DNA from 2 places in the Niveibacterium umoris genome. Region 2 is predicted to be linked to the other one. Evidence: predicted binding sites of a transcription regulator. Region 2 holds the regulator's gene; the other holds the start of a gene.
The links. Region 2 encodes sigma-54, which starts transcription at its own class of promoters, with help from an activator protein. Its sites were predicted from a motif close to TGGCACGCTTNCTGCTNA; they were not measured.

Region 1 (5,037 bases), 750 kb from region 2:
CAGACCAGTACCTTCGCGTTCCCGAACGTCGAACAGGGCGCGGCTTGCTTCGCCGGCGAGGCACCGGGCTACATCTACACGCGCATCTCGAACCCGACCCTGGCGCTGCTTGAAGCGCGGATTGCGGCGCTCGAAGGGGGCGAGGCCGGCGTTGCGTTCGCCTCGGGGATGGGCGCGATCACCTCGACGCTGTGGACCTTGCTCGCGCCCGGCGACGAGATCCTGGTGGACATGACACTGTACGGCTGCACCTTCTCGTTCCTGCACCACGGGCTGGCAAGATTCGGCGTGACCGTGCGCCACTGCGACATGAGCAGCCCGCTCGAAGTGCAGCGCGCGCTCAACCCGCAGACCAAGGTGGTGTATTTCGAGACGCCGGCGAACCCGAACATGCGCCTTGTGGACATCCGCCAGGTGTCGATGATTGCGCGCGCGCACGGCGCCATCACCGTGGTCGACAACACCTATTGCACACCTTACCTGCAGCGCCCTCTGGAACTGGGGGCGGACATCGTCGTGCATTCGGCGACCAAGTACCTCAGCGGCCACGGCGACGTCACCGCCGGGCTGGTTGTGTGCGACGCGGCAACGGCCGAGCGCATCCGGCTGTACGGACTGAAGGACATGACCGGCGCGGTGCTCTCGCCACAGGACGCAAACCTGGTGCTGCGCGGTATCAAGACGCTGGCGCTGCGCATGGACCGCCATTGCGACAACGCCAAGGCGATCGTGGGCCTGCTGGCGAACCATCCGCTGGTCGAACAGGTGCATTACCCCGACCTGCCCGACAACCCGCAACGCATGCTCGCCCTGCGCCAGATGAAACGCGCCGGCGGCATGATTGCGTTCGAACTCAAGGGCGGCATCGAGACCGGCCGCCGCTTCATGAACGCGCTGCGACTGGTAACGAGAGCGGTGAGCCTGGGCGACCCGGAAACGCTCGCACAGCATCCGGCGAGCATGACCCATTCGACCTACACGCCGGAAGAGCGCGCCGCGCACGGCATCTCAGAAGGGCTGGTGCGGATCTCTGCCGGGCTGGAGGACGCGGAGGACTTGCTGGCGGACTTCGAGCAGGCACTCGCGATCGCCGCGCTTGGCGTCCGCAGCGAGATCGCCGCCGCCTGACGCGATTGCGCAAATGAAACGGGCGCCCCGTGGGGCGCCCGTTTGTTTGTCTGGCGCGGTGCAAGCACCGCGCCGGGACGCACATCAGTTGTGGTAGGCCGATTCGCCGTGGGAGGCGATGTCCAGACCTTCGCGCTCTTCGTCTTCGGCGACACGCAGGCCGATGAAGAGATCGACCAGCTTGTACGCAACCAGGGACACAACACCCGACCAAATCACGGTGGTGCCAACGGCCCACAGCTGGCTGGTGACCTGCGCCGAGATGCTGTAGTCGCCGACCTTGTTCGCGACATAGTCGATAACGCCAGCGCCGCCCAGGGCCGGGTCAGCAAACACACCGGTCAGGATCGCACCGAGGATGCCGCCGACGCCATGCACGCCGAACACGTCGAGCGCGTCATCCGCCCCGAGCAGCTTCTTCAGGCCATTCACACCCCACAGGCAGACCAGGCCAGCGGCGAGGCCGATGATCAGTGCGCCCATGATGCCGACGTAACCGCACGCCGGGGTGATCGCGACGAGGCCAGCAACGGCACCCGAAGCAGCACCCAGCATCGAGGGCTTGCCCTTGATCAGCCATTCGGCGAAGAGCCAGGCCAGCGCAGCCATCGCAGTCGCGACCATGGTGTTGGCGAAGGCCAGCGCGGCAGCGCCGTTGGCTTCCAGGTTGGAGCCGGCGTTGAAGCCGAACCAGCCCACCCACAGCAGCGAAGCACCGATCATGGTCATCGTCAGGCTGTGCGGCGCCATCGCTTCGCGACCGAAACCGATACGCTTGCCGACCATGAAGGCACCAACCAGACCGGCCATCGCAGCGTTGATGTGCACCACGGTACCGCCGGCGAAGTCGATCGCGCCCTTCTGGAACAGGAAGCCTGCCGTTGCGGTGGCCTTGTCAGCTGCGGCCGCATCGATGTAGGCATCCGGACCTTGCCAGAACCAGACCATGTGCGCGATCGGCAGGTAGGAGAAGGTGAACCACAGCACGATGAACAGCAGCACGGCCGAGAACTTCATCCGCTCAGCGAATGCACCCACGATCAGCGCCGGCGTGATCGCCGCGAAGGTCGCCTGGAACATCACGTAGATCAGTTCGGGGATATACACGCCCTTGCTGAAGGTCGCAGCGCCCGAATCCGGCGTGATGCCCTTCAGGAACAGCTTGTCGAAGCCGCCGAAGAAGGCATTGCCCTCGGTGAATGCCACCGAGTAGCCGTAGACCGTCCACAGCACGACGCAGAGCGAGAAGATCACGAAGACCTGCATCAGGATCGACAGCATGTTCTTCGAGCGGACCAGACCGCCATAGAACAGCGCAAGACCCGGGATCGTCATCAGCGTCACCAGCAGCGTGGCAACGATCATCCAGGAGGTATCGCCCTTGTTCGGGGCGGGGGTGGCGGCCGGAGCCGGTGCGGACTGATCCGCGGCAGCGGCGGGTGCGGCGGTTGCAGCCGCAGCCGGGGCGGCAGCAGGTGCCGACGCATCAGCCGCAGGTGCGGAGGCCTCGGCCGTGGCGGCCGGTGCGGCGGTTTCGGCGGCCTTGTCGTCCGCCCAGGCTGCCCCTGCGGCGCTGAGAGACAGCGCGGTCAGCAGGATCGCAAGCATCTTTTTCATTGTCGGGTTCTCCTGTGTGCCTTAGAGCGCTTCAGCGCCGGTTTCGCCGGTGCGGATGCGGATCGCCTGTTCGAGGTCGAAGACGAAGATCTTGCCGTCGCCGATCTTGCCGGTGCTGGCAGCCTTCTCGACCGCTTCGATGACCTGGTCGAGCAGGTCGTCGGCAATCGCGATTTCGATTTTCACCTTGGGCAGGAAGTCGACCACGTATTCCGCGCCGCGATACAGCTCGGTGTGGCCCTTCTGACGGCCGAAACCCTTGACCTCGGTAACGGTGATGCCCTGCACGCCGATCGCGCTGAGGGCCTCGCGCACCTCGTCAAGCTTGAACGGCTTGATGATGGCGGTAACGAATTTCATGTTGGCTCCTTGGGTGGGGCGCGGCGCCGCCGGGAAACGACGCCGCGTGCGGTGCAGCGATTAAAGGGTCTTGCCGACGGTCAGCAGCACGCGGCCAGCGCCCAGATCCTTGTCGAACGGCGCCGGGCTGCGATAGAACTGACCGGCATCGCCCTTGGCGTTGGTACCGCTGTAGAACAGGCCGAAGGTCAGGCCCAGCGCGTCGGCGGTGCCACCGAGCTTGTAGTCGGTGTAGGACGCGTCATCGAAGCCCTTGACGTTCTGGTAGCCAACGTGGCCAATCAGGTTGATGCCCTCGGCAACCGGGAAGGTCGCGGTTGCGTCGAGGTAGTAGCTGCCGTTGGTCTTCTCGCCGGACGGGGTCTTGGTGCCGAACAGGTTGGTGAACGAGTAGGAACCCTTCAGGGTGATCCACTTGTAGCTGCCAGCCACATAGCCTTCGAGGGTGTTCGGGCTGGTATAGCCATCCGGGTAGGTGCCCGGGTAGTAGTACTGCAGCAGGCCGACGTCGTAGCCGAAGTCACCTGCGGCGCCCTTGTAGCCGCCGTAGAAGTCCAGTTCGATCGGGGCGCTGACCGCACCGCCATTGGCGTCCGACAGCCAGCTGATGTTCGAGCCCCAGGTGCCAAGGTAGATGCCGCTCTCGTGGGCAAAGTCGACGCCGCCCTGGATGGCCGGCTTGTGATTGGTCTGCGCGATGCCGCGGTAAAGGTATTCGGAGGCCAACGTGAAGTTGCCGGTCAGCGTGTACGGTGCCTTGGCCTCTTCGGCCATGGCCGGAGCGGACGCGGCGAAGCTGGCGAGCAGTGCGGTAGCGATCAGGGTCTTGCGCATATCAATCTCCGTCGTGGGATGAGAATTACGTTGCGAGACCCCTAATGCAGAATCCGTGCCACTGCCCCACGATTTGGCGGAAAGGCTTATGGAGCATGGCGAGCACACCGACCCGGCGCACCGGCCGCACTGTTTTGCTCCGCATTTGACGGGCCCGCGCGCCAACTTGGTGCATTTCGCTGGAAAGCGGGCTGCCGCACTGTCCCGGTGCATCAAAACCTGCGTGCTAAACTGGGTCGAGACCTTTGAATCCCTTATGGAGAGCCACCATGGAGCCGCCCAAGTTCGTCGACGAAATCCAGAAGAAGATGGCCGAGTTGCTGGAGAACAGCCCGGCCAAGGACATCGAACGCAATGCCAAGGCCGCGTTCGCTTCGATGCTCGGCAAGCTGGATCTGGTGACGCGCGAGGAATTCGACGTACAGCGCGAGGTGCTCGCCCGCGCGCGCGAACAACTGGTCCGCCTGGAGGCCCGCATCGCTGAACTGGAGGCGGCCCTCGCCGCGAAGTCGGGCACCAACGAAAAGTGAACCAGATTCACTTTTTACACGAGAAACTTTCGCTGGAAGAGGTGAGTCCGAGTCTCTAGCATGCAATGAACGCTGAACCGCATCGAACGAATGCGGAACACGACCCATCCAGCACAGAGACCGGACCATGACTGACGCCGCCCGCTACACCCGCACCGCGATTGCCCTGCACTGGGTGATCGCACTGCTGATCTTCATCGCCTTCCCGGTCGGCCTCTACATGGTCGACCTGCCGCTGTCCCCGCAAAAACTCAAGATCATCAGCTGGCACAAATGGGCGGGCATCACCGTGCTTGCGCTGACTCTGGTGCGCATCCTGTGGCGCAGCACGCATCGCCCGCCGGCGCTGCCGGACTCGATGAGCCGAATCGAGAAACTCGCCGCGCACGGCGCGCATCACCTGCTCTACCTGCTGATGATCGCGGTTCCCATGGCCGGTTGGCTGATGAGTTCTGCCAAGGGCTTCCCGGTGGTGTGGTTCGGCGTGCTGCCCTTGCCCGACCTGATCGGCAAGAACGAGCAACTCGCCGAGTTCTTCGAGGGCGCACACGAGTTGCTCGCGTGGCTG
Region 2 (5,037 bases):
CATCTTCATCAACCAGATCCGCATGAAGATCGGCGTGATGTTCGGCAACCCCGAGACCACCACCGGCGGTAACGCGCTGAAGTTCTACGCCTCGGTGCGCCTGGATATCCGCCGCACCGGCACGATCAAGAAGGGCGACGAGGTGATCGGTTCTGAGACCAAGGTCAAGGTCGTCAAGAACAAGGTCTCGCCACCGTTCAAGGAAGCACACTTCGACATCCTCTACGGCGAAGGCATTTCGCGCGAAGGCGAGATCATCGACATGGGCGTGGAACAGCGCTTTGTCGACAAGTCCGGCGCGTGGTACGCCTACAACGGCGAGAAGATCGGCCAGGGCAAGGACAACGCGCGCGAGTTCCTGCGCGCGAACCCGGCGATTGCACGCGAGATCGAGAACAAGATCCGCGTCCAGCTGGGTCTGCCCGAGCTGCCGGCCGGGGAAGCCGCGGCCGCCTGATGCCAGCCGAGCCGGCTGCCATGAGCCGCGACGAACTCAAGGCGCGCGCGTTGCGCAGCCTGGCTCAGCGCGAACACAGCCGGGCTGAGTTGGCGCGCAAGCTGGCGGCGCATGGCGAGCCGGATGCGGTCGAAGCGGTACTGGACCGGATGGGCGAGCTGGGCCTGCAGTCGGACGCCCGTTTTGCCGAGAGCTATGTGCGCAGCCGCGCCGAGCGGCTGGGCGGGCGCCGCATCCAGCATGAACTGGCGCAGCGCGGGGTCGATCCGGAAACGATCGATGCCGCACTCGCCAGCGAACTCGGCGAACCGGAGCTGGCGCGCGCCCGCGCCGTTTGGGCGCGCAAATTCGGGCAGTTGCCGGCCGACGCGAAGGACTGGGCGCGACAGGCGCGATTTCTGACCGCCCGCGGGTTTGCCGCGGAGGTCGTCAGGAAAGTACTGAAAGAACCGTTCGATGAGTCTGCTTAAGGTTGGCGGTCTGTCCAAACGCTACAAGGCGCGCACCGTGGTGCGCGATGTCGGCTTCGAGGTCGGCAGCGGCGAGGTCGTCGGCCTGCTCGGCCCCAACGGCGCCGGCAAGACCACCTGCTTCTACATGATCGTCGGCCTGGTACGCGCAGACGGCGGCCAGATCATCCTCGACGACAAGGACATCACCCATCTGCCGATTCACCGGCGCGCGAAACTTGGACTTTCCTACCTGCCGCAGGAAAACTCGGTGTTCCGCAAGCTCACCGTCGCGGAGAACATCCTCGCGGTACTGGAACTGCAGAAGCGCCCCAAGGACAAGCAGGCCGAGCGTCTCAACGAACTGCTCGCAGAACTGGGCATCACCCACCTGCGGGACGCCACCGCACTGTCGCTGTCGGGCGGCGAGCGGCGCCGGGTCGAGATTGCCCGTGCGCTCGCCACCGATCCGCAGGTGATCCTGCTCGATGAACCCTTTGCCGGCGTTGACCCGATCGCGGTGATCGACATCCAGAAGATCATCCGCTTCCTGAAGGAACGCAACATCGGCGTGCTGATCACCGACCACAACGTCCGCGAGACGCTGGGCATCTGTGATCGCGCCTACATCATCACCGACGGCGTCGTGCTTGCCTCCGGCCGCCCGGCGGAGATCGTGCAGAACGACAAGGTTCGCCAGGTCTATCTGGGTGAGCATTTCCGCCTCTGATCCCCCCCCTAGCCGACGATGAAACCTTCGCTCCAGCTCCGCATCTCCCAGCAGCTCGCGCTGACCCCGCAGCTGCAGCAGTCGATCAAGCTCCTGCAGCTATCGACGCTGGAGCTCAACAGCGAGATCGAGCGCATGTTGCTCGAAAACCCGCTGCTCGAACGCGAAGACTCCGAATCGGACCCCGAAGCCTGGGGCCAGTCCGCCGCGGCGCCCAGCAGCGGCGAACAAGGCGATGCCCCGGCCGAGGGTGGCGACACCGATTTCTCCGACGCCCCCGCCGAACCGCCCGAACCGAGTTTCGAGGAGGGTGGCAGCTACGATGAAGGCAGCGCCGAATGGTCGGGCGAGGGCGGTGGCGGTGGCAGTGGCAGCGGCAACCGCGACGACGACGAGGAAACCGACTTTCAGGAGTTCCGCGCGGCCCAGACCAGCCTGCGCGATCATCTGGACGGCCAGATCGCCCTGATGTTGCTGTCGGAGCGCGATCGCGCACTGCTGCGTTTCATGATCGAAGCGCTTGACGACGACGGCTACCTGACCCAGCCGCTCGACGAGCTGATGGAACTGCTGCCGACCGAATCGGAAGTCGAGATCGAGGAACTGCAGATTGCGCTGGCACATCTGCAGAACCTCGACCCGCCGGGGGTCGGCGCGCGCTCGCCGGGAGAATGCCTGAAGCTGCAGCTGCGGCTCTTGCCCGCCAGCGCTGCACGCGACGCGGCGATCACGATCGTCGAACATCACCTTGAGTTGCTTGCGGCGCGCGATTTCGTACGCCTGAAGCGCCAGCTCGGTTGCAACGAAGAGACCCTGCGCGAGGCGCATCAACTGGTTTGCAGCCTTGACCCGCGCCCGGGCGCGAAATTTGCCGCGCTCGAAACCCGTTACGTGATCCCGGATGTGATCGTGCGCAAGGTGCGCGGCCACTGGAGTGCGACACTGAATCCGGACGCGATGCCCAAGCTGCGGATCAACCAGCTCTACGCCGGTATCCTGCAGCAGCACCGCGGCTCGGCCGGTTCGCTGGCCGGCCAGTTGCAGGAGGCGCGCTGGATGATCAAGAACGTACAGCAACGCTTCGACACGATCCTGCGGGTTTCGCAGGCGATCGTTGACCGCCAGCGGCAGTTCTTCGATTATGGGGACGTGGCCATGCGGCCGCTGACCTTGCGCGAGATCGCCGAGCAGCTCGATTTGCACGAATCGACGATTTCGCGGGTCACGACGCAGAAGTACATGGCCACGCCACGTGGCATTCTTGAACTGAAATACTTTTTCGGCAGCCACGTCGCCACAGATTCTGGCGGCGCGTGTTCAGCTACGGCGATTCGTGCGCTGATTCGCCAGCTGGTTGCGGCAGAGGATCGCAAAAAACCGCTATCCGACGCCCGGATTGCCGAACTTCTCGGCCAGCAGGGGATTGTCGTTGCGCGACGCACCATCGCAAAGTACCGCGAGTCGCTCAACATCCCGCCGGTCAGCCAGCGCAAGATGATCTAAGAGGAGTGATCATGAACCTGAACATCACCGGACATCATCTCGAAGTTACCGCCGCCCTGCGCGACTACGTAACCTCGAAACTGGATCGCGTGATTCGCCACTTCGACCATGTCACCAGCGTCAACGTGATCCTGTCGGTGGAAAAGCTCAAACAAAAGGCGGAGGTGACGGTGCATGTACGCGGGAAGGACATTTTTGTCGAAAGCATCGACGAAGATCTCTACGCCGCAATTGATGCCATGACCGACAAACTCGATCGGCAGGTTCTCAAGCACAAGGAAAAGTCCTACGATCACGGCCACGAGGCGCACAAGCGCCAGTCCGCGGAATCGTAATCACGTTCGCTCTGATGAATCCCGGCGCGTAAGCTTGCGGAAAGCCGCCGCGCCGAAGATGAGCTGAACCCGGATCTGCGCGCCTTCGGGCGCGCAGTGCATTTCTGAACCCCAAGCATGAATCTCATCGCCCCCCTGCTGCCGCCATCCAACGTGCTCGTCGATCTGGAAGCGAGCAGCAAGAAACGCGTCTTCGAACAGGCCGGCCTGCTGTTCGAAAACCACCAGGGCCTTGCGCGCAGCGCCGTCTACGACGCCCTGTTCGCGCGCGAAAAACTCGGCTCCACCGGGCTCGGGCAAGGGATCGCCATCCCCCATGGCCGACTCAAGGGCCTGCGCGACGCGATTGGCGCCTTCATCCGCCTGACCCAGCCGGTGCCCTTCGAGGCGCCGGATGGCAAGCCGGTGAATCTGCTGTTCGTGCTGCTGGTACCCGAGAGCGCCACCGAACACCACCTGCGTCTGCTCTCGGAACTGGCGCAGATGTTCTCCGACCGCAATTTCCGCGATGCGCTGATGCAGGCGAGCGATGCATCGGAGGCGCACACCCTGTTCGTCAACTGGGCTCCGAATGCGTCGAACTAGCGTCGGACGCATCTTCGAGGACAACCGCGAACGCCTCGGCCTGAGCCACCTCGCCGGTCCGCTGGATGTCGAGGTGCAGGTCCCGAACGAGAAGGTCTGGCCGGCCGAACTGGTCGGCCACCTCAACATCATCCACCCGAACCGCATCCAGGTGATGGGCGAGGCCGAACTGGCCTGGATCCGCCGCCAGGCGCGCGACAAGGTGCAGCACCAGCTCGAAAGCATCCTGCTCGCGCACCCGCCGGCGATGATCGTGGCGGATGGCTGCGAGGTGCCGCCGCTTATCCTCAACGCTTTCGAAAGCGCGCGTGTGGCGATGTTCACCACGCCGGCGGAAACCGCGCGGGTGATCGACTCCTTGCGCATCTATCTGGCGCGCAATCTGGCCGAGAAGACGTCGCTGCACGGCGTATTCATGGACGTGCTCGGGCTTGGCGTGCTGATCACCGGGGATTCCGGCGCAGGCAAGTCCGAACTGGCGCTGGAACTGATCTCGCGCGGCCACGGACTGGTCGCCGATGACGTTGTCGAAGTCTCCCGCATCGCGCCCGGCGTGCTTGAAGGGCGCTGCCCGCCGATGCTCAAGGACTTCCTTGAGGTCCGCGGACTCGGCATCCTGAACATCCGCACCATCTTCGGTGAGACCGCCTGCCGCCGGAAGATGAAGCTCAAGCTCGTCGTGCACCTGCATCGCCAGCTGCGCGGCGAGAGCGCGCAGATGCCGCGCCTGCCGCTCGAAGACGACGTGCAGGACATCGTCGGCGTGCCGACCCGCCGTGTGACCCTTCCAGTGGCGGCGGGTCGCAACCTGGCCGTGTTGCTCGAAGCAGCGGTGCGAAATACGATTCTTCAATTGCGTGGAATAGACTCGATGCAGGAGTTCGTCGACCGGCAACGGAACGCGCTCGACACCGACGACGACGAGCTCTGATTCGCCTGATTCTGCTGTTGCCGCGCCCGCGGCGATCCCTGTCCTTG

Region 1: GGR36_RS12530 (TorF family putative porin) is a predicted target of sigma-54. The motif match lies at 3,983-4,000, and genes of this name have one in related genera.

What each region holds. Positions count from the first base shown of each region.
Region 1 is NZ_JACIET010000002.1:101,674-106,710, forward strand. Features, by position in the region: gene GGR36_RS12515 (methionine gamma-lyase) at 1-1,128, shown strand, start outside; gene GGR36_RS12520 (ammonium transporter) at 1,213-2,745, opposite strand; gene glnK (P-II family nitrogen regulator) at 2,767-3,105, opposite strand; gene GGR36_RS12530 (TorF family putative porin) at 3,166-3,939, opposite strand; gene GGR36_RS12535 (accessory factor UbiK family protein) at 4,209-4,469, shown strand; gene GGR36_RS12540 (cytochrome b) at 4,597-5,037, shown strand, end outside.
Region 2 is NZ_JACIET010000002.1:848,079-853,115, reverse strand. Features, by position in the region: gene recA (recombinase RecA) at 1-457, shown strand, start outside; gene recX (recombination regulator RecX) at 478-927, shown strand; gene lptB (LPS export ABC transporter ATP-binding protein) at 914-1,636, shown strand; gene GGR36_RS15845 (RNA polymerase factor sigma-54) at 1,655-3,139, shown strand; gene hpf (ribosome hibernation-promoting factor, HPF/YfiA family) at 3,151-3,474, shown strand; gene ptsN (PTS IIA-like nitrogen regulatory protein PtsN) at 3,592-4,059, shown strand; gene hprK (HPr(Ser) kinase/phosphatase) at 4,046-4,990, shown strand.